2 regions of the Paraclostridium dentum genome follow, and region 1 is predicted to be linked to the other one. Evidence: a T-box and tRNA genes for the amino acid it is inferred to sense, from the RefSeq annotation. Region 1 holds a T-box; the other holds one or more tRNA genes.
The links. The T-box of region 1 lies ahead of leuS (leucine--tRNA ligase). A T-box ahead of a tRNA ligase gene usually reads a tRNA of that ligase, here a tRNA-Leu.
Positions count from the first base shown of each region.

Region 1 (14,683 bases):
TTATTATAGCTCCTATAGCTGATGCTGTAAATAATGCATCTAACATTTCATCATCACTGAATCCATATTCTTTACCTATAGTAACTATAGCTCCTGGTAATATACCACAAGAACCAGCTGTAGGTGCAGCAACTATAAGCCCCATAGAAGCATTTACTTCCATTGTTCCCATTGCAGCAGCTAAAGCTTTATTCATTAATCCACCACAAACTGTTTTTTGAGTATTTCTGTGATTTTCTAATTTTTTAGCTTCTCCACCTATTAAACCTCCAACAGATTTTATATCTTCTGTTACAGCTCTTTCAGTAGCTTTTTTCATTATATCTAAACTAACAGCCATTTTTTCTCTTACTTCTTCTTTAGAAAGTCCGCTTAATTCAGCTTCTCTTTCTAAACATAATTGACCTATAGTCATGTTAAATTCTTTACATTTTTCTATTAATTCTGCTCCGCTTGTAAAGTTGTATTTCATATTCTGTCACCCTTCCTTACTCATTAGAATTTGTCTAAAACTACAGCTTTCGCTATAACTTCAAATTTTCTTAATTGATCTAATACATCAACATCTAAAGCTTCATCTGTTTCTATTGTAACGAATGTATACTCAGCTCCAGCTGGCTTATTAGTAGACATATTTGCTATATTCTTGTTGTTATGAGCAAGAAGTCCAGTTACGAAAGATACAGCCCCAGGTATGTCTTTTATTTCAAGTATAACTGCTGGTCTAGAACCGTTAAAGTCAAGTGGTAATCCGTCCATTTCAGTAAGTTTAATGTTTCCACCACCTATAGATGCTCCTTTAACTTCTGCCTTAGACCCATCTTCTAAAGTCATTTCCATTTTAACTGTGTTAGGATGTTCGTTTTCTCCTAAGTTAGCTTTAATGAATTCAAAGCTTACACCTAATTCTTTAGCTAAGTCGAAAGAATTTCTTATTCTAGCGTCGTCTGGTTGGAATCCTAATATACCACCAACTAATGCTTTATCTGTTCCATGTCCTTTGTATGTTTCTGCGAATGATCCATGTAAGTAGAACTTAACATCTTTAACAGGTTTACCTGCTATTTTTAATGCCATTTTCCCTAATCTTGCAGCACCTGCAGTGTGCGAGCTTGATGGACCTATCATATTTGGTCCTACGACATCAAATACACTATAATCTTTAGCCATTAATAATACCTCTTTTCATCAAATTGTCTTTTTTCTTTTGTTTTGTAAATGATTTCCAATAGTCGCTTAACTCATAAAATGACCATCCTATAAAGAGGTATGGCCATTTTAAAGTCTATTATTATTTTACTATAGCTATAGCTTCTATTTCAACTTTAACATCTCTTGGTAATCTAGCTACTTCTACACAAGATCTAGCTGGTTTGTTTTCACCGAAGAAAGAAGCGTATACTTCATTTATTTCAGCAAAATCATTCATATCACTTATGAATACTGTAGTCTTAACTACATCTGCAAAAGTTGCTCCTGATGCAGCTAATATTTCTTTTAAGCTTTCTAATGATCTAGCAGCTTGCTCTTTTGCTCCACCTTCAACTATTTCCATAGTTTCTGGGTTAAATGGAACTTGTCCTGATACGAATACCATGTTTCCATTTTTTATAGCTTGAGAGTATGGTCCTATTGCTTTAGGAGCCTTTTCTGTATGTATTACTTGTTTCATAATCAATCTCTCCTTCTTTTATATAGGTTTTGTTTTTATATTATACTTTTTTCAGTAATATTATACTACTAAATTGTATATATTGTATACAGAATATAGTAAAAAAGTGGAAATTATGCAAGCATAATTTCACTTTTTTATTATATACCCATTATATCATAAATTAATCTTCTATTGCAAACCCTGCAGACTCTACTGCTGATTTTATTTTATCTATATGAGCTTGGTCGAATGTTTCTAATTCTATTTCAAGATATAAACTTCCAAGAGTTTCTTTTGGTGGTCTTGTCATATTTGCATTTAATATGTTTGCATTTAATCCACTTATTATTTGAGTTAACTCAGCTAATCCGCCTGGCTTATCTTGTATTTTAGTTTTGAATGCATATCTTCTACCTTCTGAAGCTAATGCAGTTCCTATAACTCTGTATAATGTGTTAACATCTACGTTACCTCCAGATATTACACATACAACGTTTTCACCTTTAGCTGGTTTGTATTTTCCGCTTAATAATGCAGCTGTTGATACTGCCCCTGAACCTTCTGATACTAATTTTTGGTTTTCTAATAAGAATAACATAGCTTGTGCTATTTCAGTTTCTTCAACAACTATTACTTCATCAACTAACTCTTTTATTATTTCAAAAGTATGATCTCCAGGAGTTTTAACTGCTATACCGTCAGCTATTGTAGTAGCTTTAAATGCAGTTGTAACATGTCCTTGTTCTATAGATTCTTTCATTGATGGTATGTTAGCAGTTTGAACACCTATTATTTTAACATTTGGGTTTAAAGCTTTAGCAGCAGTTGCTATACCAGCTATTATTCCCCCTCCACCGATTGGGCATAATATAGTGTCAACATTTGAATTTAATTGTTCAAATATTTCAAGAGCTATTGTTCCTTGTCCAGCCATAACATATTTGTCATTGAATGGATGTAAGAAAGTTGCTCCAGTTTCTTTTTGTATTTCAACAGCTTTTGCATATGCATCATCATATACTAAACCTTCTTGAACTACTTCTGCTCCATATCCTTTAGTTGCAGTAACTTTTGCAAGTGGTGCAGTAGCTGGCATTACTATTGTAGCTTTTATTCCGCTTAGTTTAGCTCCAAGTGCAACACCTTGTGCATGGTTTCCAGCACTTGATGCTATAACACCGTTTGCCTTCTCTTGATCAGTTAAACTTGCTATTTTGTTGCAAGCCCCTCTTACTTTAAAAGATCCAGTCTTTTGTAAGTTTTCACATTTATAATATACGTTTGCCCCAGTCTTTTCACTTAGCTTAACGCTTTCTAACAAATCAGTTGTTTTAACTATGTCTTTTATAGTTTCTCTAGCATCTTTAACATCTTGTAATGTAACTCTTGTCATTTTACTCACTCCCATAATGTTTAGATTTAATTTATAATTGTTTGACATCTTTATTGTATATACTTTCCCATCAAAAATCAACAGGAAAACATTTTTTGGGAATTTTTCAATTTGTCAAAAAATTTACAAACATGTTGATTCCTCTGTTTTCCTGTTATTTTTCCCCTAAAAAAATTTTTTATTTTTTTTAATTTAATTTTATTTTTAATGATTTTTTCATTTTAAATTTTAAAATCACCTTATTTTTTTAGTTAGATTGCTTACTTATGTAAATAAAAAAAGGTCTTTTTTAAAAAGACCTTTTTTATTCTATATAACTTATTTATTATTTTACAACTATATTAACAAGCTTTTTAGGAACAGCTACTACTTTTACTATTGTTTTTCCTTCTACTAAAGCTTTTATCTTTTCATCATTCATTGCAGCTTCTTGCATATCTTCTCTTGATATATTAGCAGCAACACTTAATTTACCTCTTACTTTACCGTTTATTTGAACTACAACTTCAACTTCATCTTTAACTAAAGCAGATTCATCATATTTTGGCCAAGATATATCAAATATACTTCCTTCTTTACCTATCATAGTCCATAATTCTTCACCTATATGAGGAGCAAATGGAGCTATTATTGTAACTATAGTTTCTATAGCTTCTTTTATAACTGCATCATTTCTAGTTTCTAACTCTTTATATTTGTACATTTCGTTTATTAATTCCATTAATGCAGATATTGCAGTATTGAAACCAAACTTCTCATTTAAGTCTTCAGTTACTTTCTTTAATGTAGCATTTATAGTGAATCTCATAGCCTTATCTTCTTTAGTTAATTCACCCATATTAGCATCACATTTAGCTTTATCAGCTAATTCATCAACTAATCTATAAACTCTATTTAAGAATCTAAAGCATCCTTCAACACCTTGTTCTGACCATTCTAAATCTCTTTCTGGTGGTGCTGCAAATAATACGAATAATCTAGCAGTATCAGCTCCGTACTCGTCTATTATTTCAAGTGGAGATACAACATTTCCTTTAGACTTACTCATCTTAGTTCCATCTTTTAAAACCATACCTTGAGTTAATAAGTTTTTAAATGGTTCTTTGAAGTCTAACATTCCCATTTCATTAAATGCTTTAACAAAGAATCTTGCGTAAAGTAAATGCATTATAGCATGTTCTACTCCACCTATATATTGATCAACTGGCATCCAATTGTTAACTGCATCCTTACTAAATGGCTCATTAGTATTTTGGGCATCTATATATCTTAAGAAATACCAAGAAGAATCAACAAAAGTATCCATTGTATCTACTTCTCTTCTAGCTGGCTTTCCACAACATGGGCAAGTAGCATTCATAAATTCTTTTGATGTAGTAAGTGGTGATTCACCTTTACCTGTAAATTCTATATCTGTTGGTAATAATACAGGTAAGTTTTCTTTCTTCTCAGGTACTAATCCACACTCATCACAGTACACTACAGGTATTGGACATCCCCAATATCTTTGTCTAGAAAGTAACCAGTCTCTTAATCTATAGTTAACTGTTTTCTTTCCTATTCCCATTTCTTCTATTTTTTCTATTATTGCATCAAATGCTTTTGAAGCTTCCATTCCATCAAACTCACCAGAGTTTACCATTACGTTATCTTCATTTATAACCTCAACTACGTTTAAGTTATATTTAGCTGCAAATTCAGCATCTCTTTCATCATGAGCTGGAACTGCCATAACTGCACCTGTTCCATAGTCAACTAATACATAGTTTGCTATCCATAACTCAACTTTTTGTCCGTTTAATGGATTTATAACATGTTTACCTATGAACATTCCTTCTTTTTCTAAGTCGCTTGAAGTTCTTTCTATTTCAGTCATAGTGTACATTTTAGTTATAAACTTTTCTACACCTTCTTCATACTCAGTTCCAGCAACTAACTCTTTAACTAAATCATGCTCTGGAGCTAAAACCATATAAGAAACTCCGTGTACTGTATCTGGTCTAGTTGTAAATACTGTTACTGATTTATCACTTCCATCTATATCGAAAGTTATTTCAGCTCCAGTACTTTTTCCTATCCAGTTTCTTTGCATTGTTTTAACTTTTTCTGGCCATCCACCTAAAGTATCTAAATCTTGAAGTAACTCTTCTGCAAAGTGAGTAGTTTTAAAATACCATTGTTCTAAGTCTTTTTTAACTACTACTGAATCACATCTTTCACAAGCTCCTTGAACAACTTGCTCATTAGCTAAAACTGTTTCACAAGATGGACACCAGTTAACAAAAGATTTTTTCTTGTATGCTAATCCATGCTCTAAGAACTTTAAGAATATTTCTTGAGTGAACTTGTAGTACTCTGGAGTAGATGTTGCTATTTCTCTATCCCAATCATAGCTAAGTCCTAATAATTTTAATTGACCCTTCATGTCTTCTATATTTTCCATAGTCCACTTATGAGGATGTATTCCATGCTTTATAGCCGCATTTTCAGCTGGAAGTCCGAATGAATCCCATCCCATTGGATGAAGAACATTGTAACCTTGCATCTTTTTAAATCTAGCTATAACATCACCTATAGAGTAGTTTCTAACGTGCCCCATGTGTATTTTACCTGATGGGTATGGTAACATTTCTAATGTGTAGTATTTTGGTTTTGTTGTATCATTAGTATCAGTTTTGTATTGATCATTTTGATCCCAAGTTTTTTGCCATTTAGCTTCAACTTCATTTGGTTTATAAACGTTCATTTTTTTACCTCCTATTTTTTTGTTTCGTGTGGGTCGCTCGTTGTTAGATTAGTTGTTTCCTTCACACAAAGTCATTTGGACTTTAAGTGTTTCGTCATCAACTAATCTAACATCTTCGCTGACCAATATACACGTATAAAAAAATCCCCGTCACTAAACAAATTAATGTTTAGGGACGAGGATATTACTCGCGGTACCACCCTAATTGATTATTTTTAAAAAATAATCCTCTCGTACTAGTCTTTATACCAACTACGGTTAAATAGATTGTATCTAGCAAGTTCAAATCAATTTAATACTAGTTCACACCATCCACTAGCTCTCTGAAATCTAAATTTAATTTTACTACTCTAGTCTATTTTAATTTTTAATTATATCTTATTATTATATAATTATTAAGCTAATGTGTCAACATCAACATATGGAGCATCTTTCCACATTTTCTCTAGGTTATAGTATGCTCTATTTTCTTCATTAAATACGTGAACCATTATATCTCCAAAGTCTAATAGTATCCACTCTTGTGTTTCGTATCCTTCTTTACCTCTTGATTCTATACCTAACTTAGTAAGTTCATCTTCTACATTATCAGCTACAGCTTTTACCTGTCTTGTAGATCCTGCAGTAGCTATTACGAAATAATCACATAAACTTGATACTTCTCCTACTTTTATTATAGATATATCTTTACCTAGTTTATCATCAATAGCATCATATATAACTTTAACCATTTGTTCTACTGTCGTCATATTAAATTCCTACCTTCCTTATTTTTTGCGTTTTTATATTATACCACAAAAAACTAACTTCATAATACTAAATTTATATTCTTAGTGTTGACCTGTTATCGCTATTATTTACACTTCTTCAATTTATTAATTCTATATTATTATTAATTTATACTTATTGTGATTTATTTTATAAAAATTATTTATTTTTCTAAAATAAAATTTCTAGCTTCTATTGTTCTAGGATGTATTATTTGTTTTCTATCTATTACTAACTTTATAGTATTATCGAAAGATTGTAATAACGCCTTATCCATTTGCCCATTATAAGCTAGCTCTCTTAGTTCTTCTACTCCAGGATAATTTCTATTTTCTTCAATTATATCCGCTATGTATATAATTTTTTCTAGCATGTCCATATTAGATCTTCCTGTAGTATGATACCTAACAGCAGTTACTATATCTAAGTCATCTATAAAAAATTCATGTCTAACTAAAACTGATCCTATTATACTATGAGACAATGCTAAGTTTTCTTTTTCATAATCATCTAAGTATATTTCATATTTTTTTACATAATACTCAACTTGTTCTTGGCTTAAATATTTTGCACAATCATGAAGTATACCTGATAGGTATGCCTTTTCTTCATCATATCCATATATCTTACTTAAATTTACTGCGCACTTAGCAACACCTTCAGAATGTAACATTCTATTTTTAGGTAGCATTTCATTTAATTTAATTATTAAATTTTGCGAATCCAAAATTATTCAACTCCATTTGTATATATTTTTTTTTCATAAATATAAGATTCCACACATTCAGGTATTAAATATTTAATAGATTTCCCATTTTTTATATGGCTTCTTATATAAGTTGACGATATATCCAGCGAAGGAACATTTACTGACCTTATATTAGCATCATATCTAGATTTTAATCTTTCTATTTTCATTTTAGCTTCATTAGAATTTATTCCCGGTCTATTTGCTGCTATAAAAGTTGCTAATTCAAAATTTTCCCCAACATCTTTCCAACTTTCCATATCGCAAATAGTATCAGCTCCAGTTATAAAGTATATATTAGCATTTGGATAAATTTTATGTAATTCTTTTAAAGTATCTATTGTATAAGTTCTAGTATTTCTATTTATCTCCATATCCGAAACAACAAAATCATCATTATTCATTGTAGCCAATAAAACCATATTATATCTATCTTTTTTATCCGTTCTTAGTTTTGATTTATGAGGTGGGTTACCAGTTGGTATAAAAAGTATTTTATCAAGATTGTACGTTTCTCTTACATATTCTGCTGTTGCTAAATGTGCATAATGTATAGGGTCAAAAGTTCCTCCCATTATACCTATATTTACATTCTCATTTCCCATTTTATGAAAATTTGACTTTAGGTTGTTAAAATTTTTCGCCTTTAATACTAATTCATCAATTCTCATTAAAAATCTCCTTTTGTCCTTTATACTTTTATTGTATCATTAATTTTAGCTTCTTTGATACAATTATTCTATATTTTACGGTATAATTTTGTACATGATTAAAATGCATTAAGTTAAGTTTTTTTAAGGAGGTAGTTATGTCTATAATAACAAAAATAGAAGCTCAGAAAAAAAATGAAGATAGAGTTAACATATATTTAAATGAACAGTTTTTTATGGGAATTTACAAAGAACTAGTTTTTGCGTTAAACTTAAAAAAAGGAATGGAAATCGATGAAAATGTATTAAAAGGTTTACTACATGATGAAATGTATATAAAAGCTAAAAACAAGGCTTTATCAATACTTTCTAAAGCACCTCAATCAGAAAAGAATATAATAAGCAAATTATCAAATGACTTTGATGAGGATATTATAGATGAAGTTCTAGTCTTTTTAAGAAAGTATAATTTCGTAAACGATGAAGATCTTGCTCAGAGAATAACAAATACAAACTTAAAAGTTAATAAGTGTGGTAAAAACAGAATAAAACAAAACTTATATAATAAAGGTATTGATAGAAATACGATAGATTCTGTTATGTCTGATATAGATAGTGATGTAGAGTTTGAAAATGCAATGCATTTAGCTAAAAAAAGATACGAACGTGTGAAAAATGAAGATAGAAATAAAATATATCAAAAAATTTCTCAACACTTAGCTTATAAAGGATTTAGTTATGACATTATAAAAAGGGTTTTAAATAAACTTCTTAATTATGATGAGTCAGATTATTGTTAAATAAATTAGGGAGTCTTCAAAATAATTACATTTTGAGGACTCCATAATTTTTTAATACTTATATATTCTAATTTACTCGTTTAAGTTTAATCTTTTTAATCCTACCTATAGTTATAGGTACTTTTTCTACTTCAACAATACTTGTATCTATACCGAACCATTTTTCAGGAGATACAGTGATTTTCTTTATAAATATTTTAAAACTCATTATTAAATTATCCCAATTTGATAATTGACTTTCCTTAGAAATTACTTCTTCTAAAATTATAAATTTGAAATCACCTACATTTTTATCTTCATCATTATTTATCATATAATCTTTAACATCAAATGATAGTTCTCCCGAAGCAATTAAATCCTGTATTACTTCACGTAAAAATACATTTACTCTCTGCTCAACTCTAAATCCTACTTCAAACTCTATACTAAATATCTGGTTTGGTTGTATTGTATGAACCCTATAATTCATTGTGTACGGCTCATCTGTTACCTTTACATGTAAGAACCAATAGTATCTTGAACGTTTTGGCCTCTTATTAAATATCGAATGTAGGATTTTATTCTCTACATAATTTCTATTTTGAGACTGAGTTAGATATACTGTATGAGTTGAATATATAGGTATATCTGTATCTTTCTTTATTGCATCAAATTTATCTAAATGATCAAGTATTTTACTAAATCTATTGTGCTTTCTTTTTATAGTTGACCCATGAATCCACACATACATAATAAGTATTATAATTAACCCTATTATTAATGTTATATATCCACCTTTGAAGAATTTCGATAAGTTGGCAAATAAGAAGCTTATTTCTATTCCTCCAAATACAACTAAAACAAATAAACTTAATACACGTCTTTTTTTATTATATTTTTCATATTGAGACAGTAATATAGTTGTCATCAACATAGTAACTGTTATCGCAAGTCCATATGCAGCTTCCATATGTTCTGACTTTTTAAAATGTAAAACTAGTAATATACATCCTATCCCTATTAAATAATTTACTGAAGGTATATATATTTGACCCTTTTCTTCATTTGGATATCTAACACTAAGTCTTGGGAATAAATTCAATTTTATAGCTTCTGATATTAGTGTAAACGCTCCTGTTATAAGAGCTTGGCTAGCTATAATAGCTGCTAGTGTAGCTATTATTACTCCTGGTATAATAAACCAACTTGGCATTATTAAGAAAAATGGATTATCTTTAACTACATTTCCATTATTTAAAATAAGCCATGCTCCTTGACCTAAATAATTTAACACTAAACATATTTTTGCAAAAACCCAACTATAATAGATGTTTTTTCTTCCACAATGACCTAAATCCGAATAAAGTGCTTCTGCTCCTGTTGTACATAAGAAAACAGCTCCTAATATATAGGTTATACTAGGACTATTAATCAATAGTTTTATTCCATAGTATGGATTTATTGCTTTTACTACTTGTGGATATTTTATAATTTGCGATATACCTAATAGTGCTAGCATTAAAAACCAAGTAAACATCACAGGTCCAAACAGCTTTCCAATCTTATTTGTTCCAAATTTTTGGAATGAAAATAAAAATGCCAATATACAAATAACTATTATTACTATAGTATCAGTATTTAACTTATATATTAAATTTAAACCTTCAATAGCTGAAGTTACCGTCATAGCTGGTGTAATCATTCCATCAGCTAAGAGAGCTGCTCCCCCTATAACAGCAGGAACAACTAGCCACTTAGCCCTTTTTCTAACTAGTGTGTATAATGAAAATATACCACCTTCACCATTATTATCTGCTTTAAGAGTTAAAACAACATACTTTATTGTTGTTTGTAAAGTTAATGTCCAAAATACTAAAGATACTCCACCTAATACTAATTCCTCAGAAATATATCCTCCGTTAGTCCCTAGTATAGCTTTCATAACATATAGCGGAGATGTTCCGATATCTCCATATACAATCCCCAATGCTATTAATAATGATGCTATACTTATCTTCTTCCTGGTGCTCATAAATATTATTCCTTCCTTCACTTTAGATAATTATAGTTCCAAGCAACTATATTGTATGTATATTAGTATTTATTTTTATATAAGTCTAGCAATTTAACTATTACTTAACATATTTAACATAATTAACATAAAACATTTTTTGTTTTATTCGTTGTATCTAACTCTATCAATTAAAGATTCTTTATTAAAATTCTTACTTATTATATAAGTCAATGTTAACTGTGCAATAACTATACATAAAACCATAGTTAAAATAGGAATAATTGGGAATGCGTACGATGCATAAGAAGCTCCAGTTTTCCTAAAAACACAAACAGCAATATATCCTAACCCACTTCCTAGTGTTAAGGAACTTAAAAGCATAGTCCCTGTGTAAAACATAGCTTCGATATTTAACATTTTTATAAGTTGTTTGTCTGTTAAACCTATAGCTTGTAACATTCCTAATTCTTTTTTTCTAGTTATAATACTAGTTATCATAGAGTTTATTAAATTCATAAAGCCTATAACCCCTATTATTATAACCAAACTATATCCTACAGCTTTAGTCATTCCTATAATCATATTATTGGATTCTATTTCATCATCTATATATCTAGCGTCTATATACTCGTTTGACTTATCTAAGTTTTTAATAAATTCTTTTACATCGTCGTAACTACCTTCAGCAACATGTATACCTAAGTTGTCAGTTGTGTCTGTTTTAAACAACTTTTTAAATGCATCATCGTGAATTGTAAAAATACCCGGCCCTGATGTTATAGCTTGAATTTTAAATGTTTTATCGAATTCATCTTTTCCATCATATAATGTTAAAGTTATGTTATCTCCTGCTTTTATCCCAAACTCTTTTGCTAGTTCTGGGTATGTGAAAAGTATCTCATCACCATTTTTCAACTTTTCAATATCTATTTTTCCATCTTCAAGATAAAATTCTAAATCCTCTAAATCTTTCTCATCTATTCCCGATAACTGCTCATATTTATACTCATTTCCAAAACTTTTAACTTGAACTTTAGAACTGTTTCCACTTTCTAAACTCACAACTCCATCCATATTTAAAAGTTCGCCTCTAAAATCTTTACCTAATGGGTTTTTAGTTTGTAAAATATTAAATTCAGTATTTGGACTATCTTCTTCTCCAAAAGTATATCCTGATAAATTTATACTTATATCATAAGGAAAATGTCTTTTTGCCATTTTTTCAGCATCTATACAATTTAAAATGCTAGCCATAACTACAAATATTATTCCACTTAATGAAAGTGATATTATAGTTACATAAGTGCGTTTTTTATTTCTTTTTAAATTTGCATTCGAAAGTCTTTTTATATTTATATATTTATATCCTTTTCTAGTTTTAGATTTTGTTTTTATATCTCCACTATATCTTACAGCATCAATAATAGATACTTTTGATGCAACCTTCATAGGCTTTAACAAAGATATAAACACGGTTAAGAAACTTACAGCCATCACACCTATTATTATTGGAAGTTTTTGTACATCTGCTCCGTGAAAAAATAAATTTACTAATACAAATTTATTTATTACATATCCTAATACAATTCCTAGTGGTACAGCTATTATAGATAAAAATATTCCCTCTTTTAAAACAATTGTTTTTATTTGTTTTTTAGTAGCTCCTATAGCTCTAAGTTTTCCAAACTCCTGAACTTTACTTGTTATTGATAGATAAAATATATTATAAATTACTAATATGCTAGATAATATAACTATTATTGCTATTGTAGCTCCCCACATTATAACCTGAGTATCTGGCTTTAAGGTATTTATATAGTCTTCATTCACTTTTATACTACCTTTTGGTATATCTAAGTCCTTACCTATTTTTTCTACTTTTGATATAAGTTCTTCACCAGACAATTTATTTTCACCTTTTATAGTTACAAGTACGCTTGAAATTTCTTTGTCCATATCTCTAGTTGATTCCATATACTCTTTCGATACTATGCCTGCATAAGATTTTTTAAGTTTAGAAATTTCATTTACTTTTGTAATTCCAGTTAATATGAACTCTGATTTAGTAATCCCCTTTTTTGTAGAATCCTCGTATTCTAAATTAATCTTTTGACCTAATTTTTTTTCATATCCCATTTTCTCTAAAGCTAAATCATCTAAAACAATTTCATTTTTTTTAGTTGGAAGTTTTCCATCTATAAAAATTTTGTTATTAAATTCTGTAGCATTATTATCCATATAAGCTATACCTATTTTAGTTTCATCTTCATAATCCTTACTTCCTATACCATTTATAATTCCAACTTTTTCAATTTGTGAATGAGCTTTAATTTGTTTTAGTTTTTGCTCATCTATCTTTCTATAAACTCCATGTTGAGTTCCTGAGTACTTCCTAACATTTTCTTTATTTAGAAAATCCCAATCTGCACAAGTCAATCCAACAGAAGCTAAAAGTGTAGTTGCTAGAATTATAGTAATAATAATTAGTGTAGATTTTGACTTATTTTGTTTTAAATTGCTTTTTGCTATTTTAGTAGTGTTAATCATTTATAACACCACCTTTTAAGACCTTTCCATCTTCAATATATATAACCCTATCTGCCATTTGTGCTATAGTTTCATCATGAGTTATCATAACTAATGTCTGATTATATTTTTTTATCATAGATTTTAGTAAACTCATTACCTCATCTGATGTTTTTGAATCTAAGTTTCCAGTTGGTTCATCAGCTAATATTATAGACGGTCTAGTTGCTAATGCACGAGCAATGGCAACTCTTTGTTGTTGCCCTCCTGATAAAGTATTTGGAAGTGACTCTTTTTTATCACTTAATCCTAAAGCATTTATTATATCATTTATAAATTCTTCATCTACAGTCTTATTATCAAGACCTATAGGAAGTACTATATTTTCCCAAACATTTAGCGATGGTATCAAGTTATAATATTGGAATATAAATCCTATTTTTCTTCTTCTAAAAATAGCTAAAGATTCGTCCTTTAATGAAAATATATCCTTACCATCTATAAATACTTTTCCATCTGTCGGTCTATCTAGCCCGCCTATCATATGTAATAATGTACTTTTCCCTGAACCTGATTTTCCTACTATAGCTACAAATTCCCCTTCAATTATTTCTATGTTATTGTCATCAATTGCTTTTACTAAGTTTTCTCCATTTCCATAATATTTTTTCAAGCCCCTAGTTTTTAATATACTCATATAATTTACTCCTTCTCTTTTTCTTACTTTTTATACTTTAATATTAAGCTTTAAATCTTACATAACACTTTCATAAAGTCTTACACTTTCGTAAGAAACAAAGAAAATTTACTACCTTCACCTTTTTGAGATGATACAATTATATTTCCACCTTGGCTTTCAAGTATTTTTCTACTTAAATAAAGTCCAACCCCTGAACCTTCTAACTCTTGAACTTCTTCACTTCTATAAAATCTTTTAAAAATATTATTAAATTCATTTTTATCAATTCCAATTCCATTATCTTTTATATCAATCCTCATAAAATTTATAGCATCTTGAGCATATATATCTATTTTCCCTTTTAAGTTAGTATATTTAACTGCATTATCTAAAATATTAAATATACATTCTTCTGTCCACTTAGAATCATGAGGTACTATTTTATCATCAAAATCATTTAAATTTATAGATATACATTTATTAATAGCTTTTGGCTTTACACTTTCTATAGCCTTAATAATTGTGGATTTTATGTTTTTATTTTCTTTTTTTATACTTATCATACTTGTTTCTAATCTTGATATGTTTACTAAAGACTCAATAAGACTGTGCAATTTATTTATAGACATACTACTTGTTTTCAAAAACTCAGTTCTATCTTCCTCATCTAAATCTTCTTCTAATAACAATGAATTATATAATTTCAAAGACGCTAATGGCGTTTTA
Region 1 is NZ_CP183813.1:542,550-557,232, reverse strand. It holds gene sdaAA (L-serine ammonia-lyase, iron-sulfur-dependent, subunit alpha) at 1-472, opposite strand, end outside; gene sdaAB (L-serine ammonia-lyase, iron-sulfur-dependent subunit beta) at 496-1,170, opposite strand; gene ACN6I1_RS02425 (RidA family protein) at 1,292-1,675, opposite strand; gene ilvA (threonine ammonia-lyase) at 1,836-3,047, opposite strand; gene leuS (leucine--tRNA ligase) at 3,373-5,793, opposite strand; T-box leader at 5,962-6,158, opposite strand; gene rsfS (ribosome silencing factor) at 6,189-6,542, opposite strand; gene yqeK (bis(5'-nucleosyl)-tetraphosphatase (symmetrical) YqeK) at 6,725-7,288, opposite strand; gene nadD (nicotinate-nucleotide adenylyltransferase) at 7,291-7,980, opposite strand; gene recX (recombination regulator RecX) at 8,118-8,759, shown strand; gene ACN6I1_RS02390 (KUP/HAK/KT family potassium transporter) at 8,827-10,770, opposite strand; gene ACN6I1_RS02385 (ABC transporter permease) at 10,915-13,299, opposite strand; gene ACN6I1_RS02380 (ABC transporter ATP-binding protein) at 13,292-13,975, opposite strand; gene ACN6I1_RS02375 (sensor histidine kinase) at 14,056-14,683, opposite strand, start outside.

Region 2 (14,683 bases), 640 kb from region 1:
TGCTGCATCAGGCTTTCGCCCATTGTGCAATATTCCCCACTGCTGCCTCCCGTAGGAGTCTGGACCGTGTCTCAGTTCCAGTGTGGCCGATCACCCTCTCAGGTCGGCTACTGATCGTTGCCTTGGTAAGCCATTACCTTACCAACTAGCTAATCAGACGCGGGTCCATCCTGTACCGCCGGAGCTTTGATACAAAAGCCATGCGACTTTCATATATTATCCCGTATTAGTATACCTTTCGGTATGTTATCCGTGTGTACAGGGCAGGTTACCCACGCGTTACTCACCCGTCCGCCGCTCTCTCCGAAGAGATCGCTCGACTTGCATGTGTTAGGCACGCCGCCAGCGTTCATCCTGAGCCAGGATCAAACTCTCAAATATAATTTAAAAAGTTGTCCATCGCTCAGCTAATCATTATCTGAATATCTGGCTTGGTTGTTTGTGTTTAATTCTTAAAAAAAGAATTTTTATAATTAACCTACTGTTTAATTTTCAAAGTTCATTTTTATTTTGCCCTTTTCTTAAGGACAAGTAATACTATACCATCTTAATTTAACATCGTCAACACTTTTTTAAAATTTAATTTTATTTTTTTATTATTTTTGAGTTTTATGTTGAAATTTACACATAATACAGTGTTTTTAATATTATATTATTTAAATAAAAATAACATAATATTATAATTAAAGTAGTCATTTAAAATCATAGACCACTTTAATTATTAAATTTATGAATTAATCAACTTGACTTAATAATCTTTTAGTTATATCTCTTAGTTTCATTTCTCCAACTTCTTCATGAGTTATTGCCACAACAGCTTTTATTCTATCTTCTGAATTATCCCACTTATATGATCTAACATTAAGAATAGCTCCTTCTGGCATTAATTCTTCTAAATCTACACCGATTTCATCTGCTAAAGTCATATATTCATCAAATAAATCTTCTGTTTCCATTTCACTTAATTCATATTCTTCTTTTATTATTTCATTTAACTCTTCAATATCTACACTAATTTGGAATGCAATAATATCTTCTCTTTTAGATCCTTTGCTTAAATCTTTATCCACTCTAAATGGACTTTCATTCTCTATTAATGATTTAATTTCTTCACTATCTACAATTTCATTACCGAATAATATGTACATATATAATTCTCCTCATCCTGTGTTAATTATTTAGCCAATGATTCAATTAAACACTCTTCCAAAGAATTTTTAATTCCTTTTTCTTTTGCAACCCTTATTAAATATGAGTATTTTGATTTTTTAGCTTCTAAATCATATATAGCTACATCAACTAACTCAGGGTCATTTACAAATTGAAAAAAATTCTCCGCATGTTTAATTTCTAATTGTGCTGCCTTTATTTCTTTTATAATTTTTTTATTCTCTATATCATATTTTAAAGTTTTTTTTCTAGGCATAAAAATTCCTCCAACAAATTTATTATTTACCTAGAATCTTGCCAAAAATAACTTTAGATATACCTATCTATGTCTTTTTAATGTATATATTACATCTTTAATCTTATTTTGACAATAGATAAAGCTTTCCTAAAATTAGCAATAAAAAAACATCTAATTTATTCAAATTAGATGTTTTACACTGGTGGGATTAACAGGGCTCGAACCTGTGACCCCCTGCTTGTAAGGCAGGTGCTCTCCCAGCTGAGCTATAATCCCGTATATTTATTTATGGTGCGCCCAAAGGGACTCGAACCCCTAACCTTCTGATTCGTAGTCAGACACTCTATCCAGTTGAGCTATAGGCGCATTATTATATTGGAGGCGACACCCAGATTCGAACTGGGGATCAAGGAGTTGCAGTCCACTGCCTTACCACTTGGCTATGTCGCCATTTTTCAATATATAAAAAAATGGTGATCCATCCGCGACTCGAACGCGGGACACCCTGATTAAAAGTCAGGTGCTCTACCGACTGAGCTAATGGATCAACTTTTATGGGGTGGATAATGAGAGTCGAACTCACGACCTCCAGAGCCACAATCTGGCGCTCTAACCAACTGAGCTATACCCACCATAATTGGTCGAGGTGGAGGGACTCGAACCCCCGGCCCCATGGTCCCAAACCACGTGCGCTACCAAACTGCGCTACACCTCGAAGTAATTCTTAAAATGATAAAAGTGGTGGACCTTCAGGGACTCGAACCCCGGACCTACCGGTTATGAGCCGGGCGCTCTAACCAACTGAGCTAAAGGTCCACTTTGTATTGGTAGCGGTAACAGGAGTCGAACCTGTGACCTTTCGGGTATGAACCGAACGCTCTAGCCAACTAAGCTATACCGCCACATATTTTGGTGCCCAGAGGCGGAATCGAACCACCGACACGGGGATTTTCAGTCCCCTGCTCTACCGACTGAGCTATCTGGGCATTTGGCGGAGAGGGTGGGATTCGAACCCACGGCCCCTTTCGGAGTCACTGGTTTTCAAGACCAGCTCCTTAAACCACTCGGACACCTCTCCATTGGTGATCCATCCGCGACTCGAACGCGGGACACCCTGATTAAAAGTCAGGTGCTCTACCGACTGAGCTAATGGATCATTTTATTTACTTGGCAGGGGATGCAGGACTCGAACCTACGCATGTAGCAGTCAAAGTGCTATGCCTTACCGACTTGGCGAATCCCCTATGAATGTGGTGAGCGCACAGGGATTCGAACCCCGGACACACGCCTTAGAAGGGCGTTGCTCTATCCAGCTGAGCTATGCACCCACATTATTTTATTTGGAGCGGGAAACGAGATTCGAACTCGCGACTTCAACCTTGGCAAGGTTGCGCTCTACCACTGAACTATTCCCGCATAGTACAATTGGTGCGGATGAAGGGAGTCGAACCCCCACGCCATAGGCGCCAGATCCTAAGTCTGGTGCGTCTGCCAATTCCGCCACATCCGCGCAAATTATTAAGTTGGTGGAGGATGGTGGATTCGAACCACCGAAGTCACTGACAACAGATTTACAGTCTGCCCCCTTTGGCCGCTCGGGAAATCCTCCACGTTGGAGCTAGTGATAGGAATCGAACCTACAACCTGCTGATTACAAGTCAGCTGCTCTACCGTTGAGCCACACTAGCGTATTGGCGGGAATAACAGGACTCGAACCTGTGACCCATTGATTAACAGTCAATTGCTCTACCAACTGAGCCATATTCCCACATTATTAGTTTATTTATTTTTAATTAAGTTGGCGGGAATAACAGGACTCGAACCTGTGACCCATTGATTAACAGTCAATTGCTCTACCAACTGAGCCATATTCCCGCGTATTTAATTATTTTGGCGACCTGGAAGGGACTCGAACCCTCGACCTCCAGCGTGACAGGCTGGCATTCTAACCAGCTGAACTACCAGGCCGCAATTGGTGGGACTAACAGGGCTCGAACCTGTGACCCCCTGCTTGTAAGGCAGGTGCTCTCCCAGCTGAGCTATAGTCCCATATTTATTCTGGAGCGGGTGAAGGGGATCGAACCCTCACAGCCGGCTTGGAAGGCCGGAACTCTACCATTGAGCTACACCCGCATATTTAATTGGTGACCCATAGGGGAATCGAACCCCTGTTACCGCCGTGAAAGGGCGGTGTCTTGACCGCTTGACCAATGGGCCTTATATAATTTTAATGGTTGCGGAGGCAAGACTCGAACTTGCGACCTTCGGGTTATGAGCCCGACGAGCTGCCAACTGCTCCACCCCGCGATGTTTTATTATAATGGTGCCGAAGACCGGAATCGAACCGGTACGAGAGGTAAGTCCCGCAGGATTTTAAGTCCTGTGCGTCTGCCAGTTCCGCCACTTCGGCATTCAATTTTTTTATGGAGGCGACACCCAGATTCGAACTGGGGATCAAGGAGTTGCAGTCCACTGCCTTACCACTTGGCTATGTCGCCTTACTGGGGTGGATAATGAGAGTCGAACTCACGACCTCCAGAGCCACAATCTGGCGCTCTAACCAACTGAGCTATACCCACCATATATTGGTCGAGGTGAAGGGACTCGAACCCCCGGCCCCATGGTCCCAAACCATGTGCGCTACCAAACTGCGCTACACCTCGATATCTAACTAAATAATATTTTAAACAAAAAATGGTGGACCTTCAGGGACTCGAACCCCGGACCTACCGGTTATGAGCCGGGCGCTCTAACCAACTGAGCTAAAGGTCCACATTTGTTTTTATATTGGTAGCGGTAACAGGAGTCGAACCTGTGACCTTTCGGGTATGAACCGAACGCTCTAGCCAACTAAGCTATACCGCCACATATTTTGGTGCCCAGAGGCGGAATCGAACCACCGACACGGGGATTTTCAGTCCCCTGCTCTACCGACTGAGCTATCTGGGCATTTGGCGGAGAGGGTGGGATTCGAACCCACGGCCCCTTTCGGAGTCACTGGTTTTCAAGACCAGCTCCTTAAACCACTCGGACACCTCTCCATTGGTGATCCATCCGCGACTCGAACGCGGGACACCCTGATTAAAAGTCAGGTGCTCTACCGACTGAGCTAATGGATCATTTTATTTACTTGGCAGGGGATGCAGGACTCGAACCTACGCATGTAGCAGTCAAAGTGCTATGCCTTACCGACTTGGCGAATCCCCTATGAATGTGGTGAGCGCACAGGGATTCGAACCCCGGACACACGCCTTAGAAGGGCGTTGCTCTATCCAGCTGAGCTATGCACCCACATTATTTAAATTTGGTGCGGATGAAGGGAGTCGAACCCCCACGCCATAGGCGCCAGATCCTAAGTCTGGTGCGTCTGCCAATTCCGCCACATCCGCGCAAATTATTAAGTTGGTGGAGGATGGTGGATTCGAACCACCGAAGTCACTGACAACAGATTTACAGTCTGCCCCCTTTGGCCGCTCGGGAAATCCTCCACGTTGGAGCTAGTGATAGGAATCGAACCTACAACCTGCTGATTACAAGTCAGCTGCTCTACCGTTGAGCCACACTAGCATATTGGCGGGAATAACAGGACTCGAACCTGTGACCCATTGATTAACAGTCAATTGCTCTACCAACTGAGCCATATTCCCACATATTTGATTATTTTGGCGACCTGGAAGGGACTCGAACCCTCGACCTCCAGCGTGACAGGCTGGCATTCTAACCAGCTGAACTACCAGGCCGCAATTGGTGGGACTAACAGGGCTCGAACCTGTGACCCCCTGCTTGTAAGGCAGGTGCTCTCCCAGCTGAGCTATAGTCCCATATGTTTATTCTGGAGCGGGTGAAGGGGATCGAACCCTCACAGCCGGCTTGGAAGGCCGGAACTCTACCATTGAGCTACACCCGCATATTTAATTGGTGACCCATAGGGGAATCGAACCCCTGTTACCGCCGTGAAAGGGCGGTGTCTTGACCGCTTGACCAATGGGCCTTATATAATTTTAATGGTTGCGGAGGCAAGACTCGAACTTGCGACCTTCGGGTTATGAGCCCGACGAGCTGCCAACTGCTCCACCCCGCGATGTTTTGTTAAAATGGTGCCGAAGACCGGAATCGAACCGGTACGAGAGGTAAGTCCCGCAGGATTTTAAGTCCTGTGCGTCTGCCAGTTCCGCCACTTCGGCACATCACCTAGCTACGTCCTACTCTCCCAGGCAGCTTCCCACCAAGTACCATCGGCGCTAAAGAGCTTAACTTCTGTGTTCGGAATGGGAACAGGTGTATCCTCTTTGCTATAGTAACTAGATTATGTTCTTGTCTTTTGGACAAGTATTATATTAACATTTTTTAATAAAAATGTCAATATTTTTTATAATATTTTGTTAAATATTATATTAGAGTTAATACTCTAAAAACTGAATAACATTTGTAAGATTAAATAATCTTGGTCAAGTCCTCGATCTATTAGTATCGGTAAGCTACATACATTGCTGCACTTACACCTCCGACCTATCAACCAGGTAGTCTTCCTGGGATCTTACCCTTACGGTGGGAAATCTTATCTTGAAGTTGGCTTCGCGCTTAGATGCTTTCAGCGCTTATCCATTCCGTACATAGCTACCCAGCCATGCCCTTGGCAGAACAACTGGTACACCAGAGGTACGTCCATCCCGGTCCTCTCGTACTAAGGACAGGTCTCCTCAAATTTCCTACGCCTGCGACGGATAGGGACCGAACTGTCTCACGACGTTCTGAACCCAGCTCGCGTACCACTTTAATGGGCGAACAGCCCAACCCTTGGGACCTACTACAGCCCCAGGATGTGATGAGCCGACATCGAGGTGCCAAACCTCCCCGTCGATGTGGACTCTTGGGGGAGATAAGCCTGTTATCCCCAGGGTAGCTTTTATCCGTTGAGCGATGGCCCTTCCATGCGGAACCACCGGATCACTAAGTCCGACTTTCGTCCTTGCTCGACCTGTATGTCTTGCAATCAAGCTCTCTTCTGCCTTTACACTCTACGCACGATTTCCGACCGTGCTGAGAGAACCTTTGAGCGCCTCCGTTACTCTTTGGGAGGCGACCGCCCCAGTCAAACTGCCCACCTGACAGTGTCCCAATACCTGATTCAAGGTATCTGGTTAGAATCTCAGTACTACAAGGGTGGTATCCCAAGGATGGCTCCACCAAGACTGGCGTCCTGATTTCATAGCCTCCCACCTATCCTGTACATGTAGCACCAAAATTCAATGTCAAGCTACAGTAAAGCTCCATGGGGTCTTTCCGTCCTGTCGCAGGTACCCGGCATCTTCACCGGGATTACAATTTCACCGAGTCTGTTGTTGAGACAGTGCCCAAATCGTTACGCCTTTCGTGCGGGTCGGAACTTACCCGACAAGGAATTTCGCTACCTTAGGACCGTTATAGTTACGGCCGCCGTTTACTGGGGCTTAAGTTCACTGCTTCGGATAAATCCTAACAGATCCCCTTAACCTTCCAGCACCGGGCAGGCGTCAGCTCCTATACATCGTCTTGCGACTTAGCAGAAACCTGTGTTTTTGGTAAACAGTCGCTTGGGCCTATTCTCTGCGGCCACCTCGGGCGTTAACCCTAACGTGGCACCCCTTCTCCCTAAGTTACGGGGTCATTTTGCCGAGTTCCTTAACAACAGTTCTCTCGCTGGCCTTAGGATACTCTCCTCACCCACCTGTGTCGGTTTGCGGTACGGGCACCTTTAATCTCGATAGAAACTTTTCTCGACAGTGTGAAATCAGCTACTTCGCTACTTAATTTCGCTCCCCATCGTACCCCAGCATTATCATGGCGGATTTGCCTGCCTTGACTGCCTCAGTACTTAGCCACACATAACCAACAGTGTGGTTAGCTTATCCTACTGTGTCATTCCATCTCTCAAACGATTATTGGTGGTACAGGAATCTCAACCTGTTGTCCATCACCTACGCCTTTCGGCCTCGGCTTAGGTCCCGACTAACCCAGGGCGGACGAACCTTCCCCTGGAAACCTTGGGTTTACGGCCCGTGGGATTCTCACCCACGTCTCGCTACTCATGCCAACATTCTCACTCCTATACTGTCCACACGTCCTTACGGTCATGCTTCAGCCTGCATAGGAAGCTCCCCTACCTATCATAAATGATATCGTAGCTTCGGTAGTAAGTTTTAGCCCCGGTAATCTTCGGCGCAGGATCACTCGACCAGTGAGCTATTACGCACTCTTTAAATGAGTGGCTGCTTCTAAGCCAACATCCTGGTTGTCTATGCAATCCCACATCCTTTACCACTTAACTTACATTTAGGGACCTTAGCTGACGATCTGGGCTGTTGCCCTCTCGACTATGAATCTTATTACCCACAGTCTGACTCCCAAGTATAAAATAACGGCATTCGGAGTTTGATAATCTTCGGTAAGCGCAATGCCCCCTAGGATATTCAGTGCTCTACCTCCGTATTTCTCAACCTTGAGGCTAGCCCTAAAGCTATTTCGGGGAGAACCAGCTATCTCCGAGCTCGATTGGAATTTCACCGCTATCCACAAGTCATCCCCGAGCTTTTCAACGCTCGTGGGTTCGGACCTCCACGAAATTTTACTTTCGCTTCATCCTGCTCATGGATAGGTCGCTCGGTTTCGGGTCTACGACAGCAAACTTAACGCCCATTTAAGACTCGCTTTCACTACGGCTCCATACCTTAAGTACTTAACCTAGCTTACTATCGTAACTCGTTGGCCCGTTCTACAAAAAGTACGCGGTCACACATATAAAGTGCTTCCACAGCTTGTAAGCGCAGGGTTTCAGGTTCTATTTCACTCCCCTCCCGGGGTTCTTTTCACCTTTCCCTCACGGTACTATGCGCTATCGGTCACTAAGTAGTATTTAGCCTTGGAGGATGGTCCCTCCTGCTTCCCACAGGGTTTCACGTGTCCCGTGGTACTCTGGATCATATCTAAAGAATTATCGTTTCAACTACGTGGCTATTACACTTTATAGCGGAGCTTTCCAACTCTCTTCGTTTACGATGACCTCTTGTTTATGATATGTCCGCAACCCCAGCGAAGAAAACTTCACTGGTTTGGGCTATTCCGCGTTCGCTCGCCGCTACTTACGGAATCGAATTTCTTTCTTTTCCTCCGGGTACTTAGATGTTTCAGTTCCCCGGGTTCCCCTCACTAAGCTATGTATTCACTTAATGATACTTAGACATTACTCTAAGTGAGTTTCCTCATTCGGAAATCTTCGGATCAAAGTTTACGTGCAACTCCCCGAAGCTTATCGCAGCTTATCGCGTCCTTCATCGGCTCTTAGTGCCAAGGCATCCGCCCTGCGCCCTTAATAACTTGACCAGTTATTAAAAGTGTTATTTTTTAAAGAGTTTTCTTCTCTTATAATTGGTTTATTTAATCATCACTAAATGTTATGCAGTTTTCAAAGTACTAATTTTGAGAACAATAAGCTCTCAAAATTAAACAGTAGGTAATTACTCCTTAGAAAGGAGGTGATCCAGCCGCACCTTCCGATACGGCTACCTTGTTACGACTTCACCCCAGTCATTGGTTTCACCTTCGACGGCCGCTTCCTAAAAGGTTAGCTAACCGGCTTCGGGCGCCCCCAACTTCCATGGTGTGACGGGCGGTGTGTACAAGACCCGGGAACGCATTCACCGCAGCATTCTGATCTGCGATTACTAGTAACTCCAGCTTCATGTAGGCGAGTTTCAGCCTACAATCCGAACTGAGAATGGCTTTAAGGGATTAGCTCCACCTCGCGGCTTGGCAACCCTCTGTACCACCCATTGTAGCACGTGTGTAGCCCTAAGCATAAGGGGCATGATGATTTGACGTCATCCCCACCTTCCTCCGAGTTATCCTCGGCAGTCCCTCTAGAGTGCCCAACTTAATGCTGGCAACTAAAGGCAAGGGTTGCGCTCGTTGCGGGACTTAACCCAACATCTCACGACACGAGCTGACGACAACCATGCACCACCTGTCACCACTGTCCCCGAAGGGAAATCTCCGATTAGGGAGAGGTCAGTGGGATGTCAAGCTTAGGTAAGGTTCTTCGCGTTGCTTCGAATTAAACCACATGCTCCGCTACTTGTGCGGGTCCCCGTCAATTCCTTTGAGTTTCACTCTTGCGAGCGTACTTCCCAGGCGGAGTACTTAATGCGTTAGCTGCGGCACCGAGGGGGGTAACCCCCGACACCTAGTACTCATCGTTTACGGCGTGGACTACCAGGGTATCTAATCCTGTTTGCTCCCCACGCTTTCGTGCCTCAGTGTCAGTTACAGTCCAGAGAGCCGCCTTCGCTACTGGTATTCCTCCTAATATCTACGCATTTCACCGCTACACTAGGAATTCTACTCTCCTCTCCTGCACTCAAGTTCTCTAGTTTCAAAAGCTTACTACGGTTGAGCCGTAGCCTTTCACTTCTGACTTAAAAAACCACCTACGCACCCTTTACGCCCAGTAATTCCGGATAACGCTAGCCCCCTACGTATTACCGCGGCTGCTGGCACGTAGTTAGCCGGGGCTTCCTCCTCAAGTACCGTCATTATCTTCCTTGAGGACAGAGCTTTACGACCCGAAGGCCTTCATCGCTCACGCGGCGTTGCTGCATCAGGCTTTCGCCCATTGTGCAATATTCCCCACTGCTGCCTCCCGTAGGAGTCTGGACCGTGTCTCAGTTCCAGTGTGGCCGATCACCCTCTCAGGTCGGCTACTGATCGTTGCCTTGGTAAGCCATTACCTTACCAACTAGCTAATCAGACGCGGGTCCATCCTGTACCGCCGGAGCTTTGATACAAAAGCCATGCGACTTTCATATGTTATCCCGTATTAGTATACCTTTCGGTATGTTATCCGTGTGTACAGGGCAGGTTACCCACGCGTTACTCACCCGTCCGCCGCTCTCTCCGAAGAGATCGCTCGACTTGCATGTGTTAGGCACGCCGCCAGCGTTCATCCTGAGCCAGGATCAAACTCTCAAATATAATTTAAAAAGTTGTCCATCGCTCAGCTAATCATTATCTGAATATCTGGCTTGGTTGTTTGTGTTTAATTCTTTAAAAAAGAATTTTTATAATTAACCTACTGTTTAATTTTCAAAGTTCATTTTTGTTTTGCCCTTTTCTTAAGGACAAGTAATACTATACCATCTTAATTTAACATCGTCAACACTTTTTTTAAATTTAATTTTATTTTTTATTTAGAAATTTAAACTTTCTTTGTTAAGCTTTCCAATTGCTGATGTTTTTTATTCATATATTATATATTTTTTTATATTTATATATGTTTTTATAATTCTAATAAACTGTCTATTCTAGTTTTATCAAAACCTAAAACATGATTTCCATCTATAAGTAAAACTGGCACAGACATATATCCAAGTTTTATAAGAGTTTTTCTATTTTCGTCATTCCCAGATATATTATATTCAGTATAATTTATGTTTTTTTCTTTTAAATACTTTTTTAATTCAATACATTGTTTACATTTATCACTACTAAAGATTTCTATTTTTTTCATGCTTTTTTCACTTCTCCTACTTTCTTTTTTAAAATACCACTCTTGTATTTTTGTTTTACATATATTAGATTAGTATTAAATATTAAGTGTAATATGTCAATACTGTGTTTCAAATAATTAATATTATTCGTAAGTTTATATAAATATAAAATATTTATAAAGCTAATTTTAGGAGGGTTCTAATATGAGCAAGAAAGTATTAATTATGTCCGCATCTACAGGTGGTGGCCATAATAGAGCAGCTAGAGCTATTGAAGAAGAACTGATAAAAAAGACACTTGACGGGGAAAACATAGAATGTAAAATCATAGATAGTTTAAAACTTGTAAATACTACTATGGATAAGATTATATCTAGAGGATATGAAAAATCTGCTATTTATACACCTAATGCATATGGTAAAGTTTATAGATTTTCTGAAACTGGACTTGTTTCTAAAAATGAGTTTAAAGGAAATATGATAACAACTTTTATGGCTAAACGTTTTAGAAGATTACTTTTAGATGAGCAACCAGATCTAATAATAGGAACTCATCCTTTTCCTATGATAGCACTTAGTACTTTAAAGAAACAATGTAGCACTAATAGCAATCCCGTATTTCACACTAGCTTTAACGATAATTTTAATAATCATTTTAACAATGAAAATTTTCCTACACTTATTTCAGTATTAACTGATTATACAACTCATTCTACATGGATACAGCATGAGTTAGATTACTATGTTGTAGGACATGAATATGTTAAAGAGCTTCTTATTTCAGAAGGTGTTGATGGAGATAAAGTTAAGCCTCTTGGAATTCCAGTTGAAAAATCATTCTTACAACATAGAAGTAGAGAGACAGTTTTATCTGAATTAGGTTTTGATCCTGAAAAATTAACAGTTCTTCTTATGGGCGGCAGTTTTGGGGCTGGGAATATGAAAGAAACATTCGAAGAAATGCTCGATATAGATAGAGATTTCCAAATTTTAGTTATAACAGGCAGAAATGAATCTCTGAAAGAAAAACTTTCAAAAAAATTAGAAAATCATATAACTAGTAAAACAGTACATATTTTAGGATTTACAGATAAAATGAATGATATTTTAGCTTCTATCGATATACTTGTTACAAAGCCAGGTGGACTTACAACAACAGAAGCTCTATTAAAAGATGTTCCTATGATAGTTCCATACTATATACCTGGTCAAGAAGAGGAAAATTTAGATTTCTTATGTAATTGTGGTTCTGCACTTAGGACAACTAAAAAATATACTTTATCCGTACTATTAAAAGTAATAATAGATGATCCTTCTAGACTTGAACTTCTTAAAAAAAATATTAAATCAATTAGAAAATTTAATTCCTCTCAAAACATAGCTAATCTTATAGAGGGCGAATTATCATAATATAATAAAAACTGTAGATATAATATCTACAGTTTTTTTATCTATTCTATAAAAACCTAGTACCTAGGTTCATAAAAATCTTCTTCATAGTCATATTGATAATTTTTATAATTATTCTTAAAACTACTCTCTTTTGATTTAAAGGCTTTTTTACTTTTCTTTTTTATAAGAACACTCATATCATCATCCTCTGTGTATTTTAATTTATCTTTCGATGATTTTAGTTTCTTATTTCTTTTTTCTTTCATAGCATTGTACTCTTCAAAATTCATAGCTGATTTCATTTTGCACCCCTATTAAAATTTTTAATAAAATTATACAACACCATCATTCAAACTTCAATATTTTCAATATAAATTTTATAAACCAAAATCTTGTAAAAAACGACATCGAATTTAATACAAAAATAAAAAAAATCGAGAATAAAATCTCGATTTTTATATTTCTCTTCTTCCTTCTAGAGCTTTAGTTATTGTAACTTCATCGGCATACTCTAAATCTCCACCTACTGGTAATCCATGAGCAATTCTAGTAACTTTTATTCCCATAGGTTTTAAAAGCCTTGCTATATACATAGCTGTAGCTTCACCTTCTATAGTTGGGTTTGTTGCCATTATAACTTCTCTTACTTCTTGATTTCCTAATCTCTGTATAAGTTCTTTAACTCTTATCATATCTGGACCTATACCATCCATAGGAGAAATTACTCCATTTAATACATGGTATTGACCATGGAATTCTTTTGTTTTTTCCATAGCTGCTACATCTCTAGGATCTTCAACTACACATATAGTACCACTGTCCCTATTTTTATTGGAACACATGCTACATGGATCTTTATCTGTTATATTATAGCAAATAGAACAGTATTTTATTTCTTTCTTAGCTTCTACTATAGCCTTAGATAAAGCTTCTACATCATTCATATTCATATTAATAACGTGAAAAGCTAATCTCTGTGCAGTTTTTCTTCCAACTCCAGGAAGCTTAGAAAATTCTTCTATTAGCCTTGAAATAGGCCCTGAATAAGTTTGCATCTAATCACCTACTAGAATAACCCAGGAATATTCATTCCTCCAGTTAATTTATTCATTTGTGAAGATTGCATATCATCAACACTTCTTAATGCTTCATTAACAGCACTTAATACTAGGTCTTGAAGCATTTCTATATCATCTGGATCTACAACTTCAGGTTTTATTTGAATATCAACAACTTCTTTCTTACCGTTAACTTTAACTGTAACAGCTCCTCCTCCAACAGAAGTTTCGATTTCTTTTGTTTCTAAATCTTCTTGCATCTTTTGCATATCAGTTTGCATTTTTTGAGCTTGTTTTAATAATTGGTTCATATTTCCAGGCATCATTCCTGGGAATCCTTTTTTAGCCATATATAAATTCCTCCTTAATTATCCTTTTTATTTAATATGCTATTATTATATCATATTCGTATTTATTATTTAATTTCATTTTCATTTATACTTTGCTTAATATCTATTATTTCTTTAGGAAAAACAGATTTTAATATTTCTTCGCCTTTATCCTTTTGTTCTTTTTCTATTTCTAGTTTTATATTCTTTGACTCTGACTTTAAGATTATTTTTATACCGAAACTTCTATTCAGTATTTTTCTTATTACACTCTCTATATAATTTCTAGTTTTTTCATCACTTAATTTATTTTTTGCAAATGCAAAGTTATCATCAAATACTATATATAAGTTATTTGCACTTACATTAAATTCTTTTGCCTCTCTTAAAATAGCATATACAGGCATATTTTTATCTTTCTTTATATGAGTAAGTATATTTTCCCAAGATTTCTCTATTAACTCAACATCTTCACTTTTAACTTCTTCGTAAAAAACTTCTTCCTCAGCTTCAACTTCATTTTTTTCAGAAGTATCTTTAGTTTCTTTTTTATTTTCTATCTCAACATTATTATTTATATTTATTTTTCCACTTTTTATAACCTCTTCTAAATTAGATATTCTTTTTAAAAGAGATTCTTTGCTTTCATCAAACATTGGTTGAGATAATTTCATTATACTAACCTCTGCCAATACTCTAGGGTTTGAAGACACCTTAATCGCATCCTGAGTTGTTGATAGTATATTAAGAATCCTAATAATATCATTGACCTCTATTGTACTTGCCTGTGCTTTTAACTGTTCAACTATTTCTTCTGGTAAAGAAATTATTTCATCTAAATCACTAGACACCTTGCACACCATTAAGTTTCTAAAATGATCTATTAAATCATCTATCAAGTTCTTTATATCTTTACCCCATACTACAAACTCATTCAATATCTCTAAACATTTCTTTGTATCCTCTTTTATAACG
Region 2 is NZ_CP183813.1:3,110,166-3,124,848, reverse strand. It holds rRNA gene ACN6I1_RS14930 (16S ribosomal RNA) at 1-381, opposite strand, end outside; gene ACN6I1_RS14925 (hypothetical protein) at 735-1,148, opposite strand; gene ACN6I1_RS14920 (DUF2508 family protein) at 1,175-1,426, opposite strand; tRNA gene ACN6I1_RS14915 (tRNA-Val) at 1,609-1,684, opposite strand; tRNA gene ACN6I1_RS14910 (tRNA-Arg) at 1,698-1,774, opposite strand; tRNA gene ACN6I1_RS14905 (tRNA-Cys) at 1,785-1,858, opposite strand; tRNA gene ACN6I1_RS14900 (tRNA-Lys) at 1,880-1,955, opposite strand; tRNA gene ACN6I1_RS14895 (tRNA-His) at 1,964-2,040, opposite strand; tRNA gene ACN6I1_RS14890 (tRNA-Pro) at 2,047-2,123, opposite strand; tRNA gene ACN6I1_RS14885 (tRNA-Ile) at 2,148-2,224, opposite strand; tRNA gene ACN6I1_RS14880 (tRNA-Met) at 2,234-2,310, opposite strand; tRNA gene ACN6I1_RS14875 (tRNA-Phe) at 2,319-2,394, opposite strand; tRNA gene ACN6I1_RS14870 (tRNA-Ser) at 2,398-2,486, opposite strand; tRNA gene ACN6I1_RS14865 (tRNA-Lys) at 2,489-2,564, opposite strand; tRNA gene ACN6I1_RS14860 (tRNA-Gln) at 2,577-2,652, opposite strand; tRNA gene ACN6I1_RS14855 (tRNA-Arg) at 2,660-2,736, opposite strand; tRNA gene ACN6I1_RS14850 (tRNA-Gly) at 2,750-2,824, opposite strand; tRNA gene ACN6I1_RS14845 (tRNA-Leu) at 2,835-2,918, opposite strand; tRNA gene ACN6I1_RS14840 (tRNA-Tyr) at 2,933-3,017, opposite strand; tRNA gene ACN6I1_RS14835 (tRNA-Thr) at 3,022-3,096, opposite strand; tRNA gene ACN6I1_RS14830 (tRNA-Asn) at 3,101-3,176, opposite strand; tRNA gene ACN6I1_RS14825 (tRNA-Asn) at 3,208-3,283, opposite strand; tRNA gene ACN6I1_RS14820 (tRNA-Asp) at 3,300-3,376, opposite strand; tRNA gene ACN6I1_RS14815 (tRNA-Val) at 3,382-3,457, opposite strand; tRNA gene ACN6I1_RS14810 (tRNA-Gly) at 3,468-3,541, opposite strand; tRNA gene ACN6I1_RS14805 (tRNA-Glu) at 3,551-3,625, opposite strand; tRNA gene ACN6I1_RS14800 (tRNA-Met) at 3,640-3,715, opposite strand; tRNA gene ACN6I1_RS14795 (tRNA-Leu) at 3,730-3,818, opposite strand; tRNA gene ACN6I1_RS14790 (tRNA-Cys) at 3,833-3,906, opposite strand; tRNA gene ACN6I1_RS14785 (tRNA-His) at 3,911-3,987, opposite strand; tRNA gene ACN6I1_RS14780 (tRNA-Pro) at 3,995-4,071, opposite strand; tRNA gene ACN6I1_RS14775 (tRNA-Ile) at 4,104-4,180, opposite strand; tRNA gene ACN6I1_RS14770 (tRNA-Met) at 4,197-4,273, opposite strand; tRNA gene ACN6I1_RS14765 (tRNA-Phe) at 4,282-4,357, opposite strand; tRNA gene ACN6I1_RS14760 (tRNA-Ser) at 4,361-4,449, opposite strand; tRNA gene ACN6I1_RS14755 (tRNA-Lys) at 4,452-4,527, opposite strand; tRNA gene ACN6I1_RS14750 (tRNA-Gln) at 4,540-4,615, opposite strand; tRNA gene ACN6I1_RS14745 (tRNA-Arg) at 4,623-4,699, opposite strand; tRNA gene ACN6I1_RS14740 (tRNA-Leu) at 4,714-4,797, opposite strand; tRNA gene ACN6I1_RS14735 (tRNA-Tyr) at 4,812-4,896, opposite strand; tRNA gene ACN6I1_RS14730 (tRNA-Thr) at 4,901-4,975, opposite strand; tRNA gene ACN6I1_RS14725 (tRNA-Asn) at 4,980-5,055, opposite strand; tRNA gene ACN6I1_RS14720 (tRNA-Asp) at 5,072-5,148, opposite strand; tRNA gene ACN6I1_RS14715 (tRNA-Val) at 5,154-5,229, opposite strand; tRNA gene ACN6I1_RS14710 (tRNA-Gly) at 5,242-5,315, opposite strand; tRNA gene ACN6I1_RS14705 (tRNA-Glu) at 5,325-5,399, opposite strand; tRNA gene ACN6I1_RS14700 (tRNA-Met) at 5,414-5,489, opposite strand; tRNA gene ACN6I1_RS14695 (tRNA-Leu) at 5,504-5,592, opposite strand; rRNA gene rrf (5S ribosomal RNA) at 5,598-5,714, opposite strand; rRNA gene ACN6I1_RS14685 (23S ribosomal RNA) at 5,853-8,767, opposite strand; rRNA gene ACN6I1_RS14680 (16S ribosomal RNA) at 8,913-10,414, opposite strand; gene ACN6I1_RS14675 (glutaredoxin family protein) at 10,719-10,949, opposite strand; gene ACN6I1_RS14670 (MGDG synthase family glycosyltransferase) at 11,134-12,339, shown strand; gene ACN6I1_RS14665 (hypothetical protein) at 12,396-12,623, opposite strand; gene recR (recombination mediator RecR) at 12,777-13,376, opposite strand; gene ACN6I1_RS14655 (YbaB/EbfC family nucleoid-associated protein) at 13,388-13,729, opposite strand; gene dnaX (DNA polymerase III subunit gamma/tau) at 13,795-14,683, opposite strand, start outside.
Region 2: it encodes a tRNA-Leu, which carries the amino acid that the T-box ahead of leuS (leucine--tRNA ligase) is inferred to sense. The anticodon was not compared.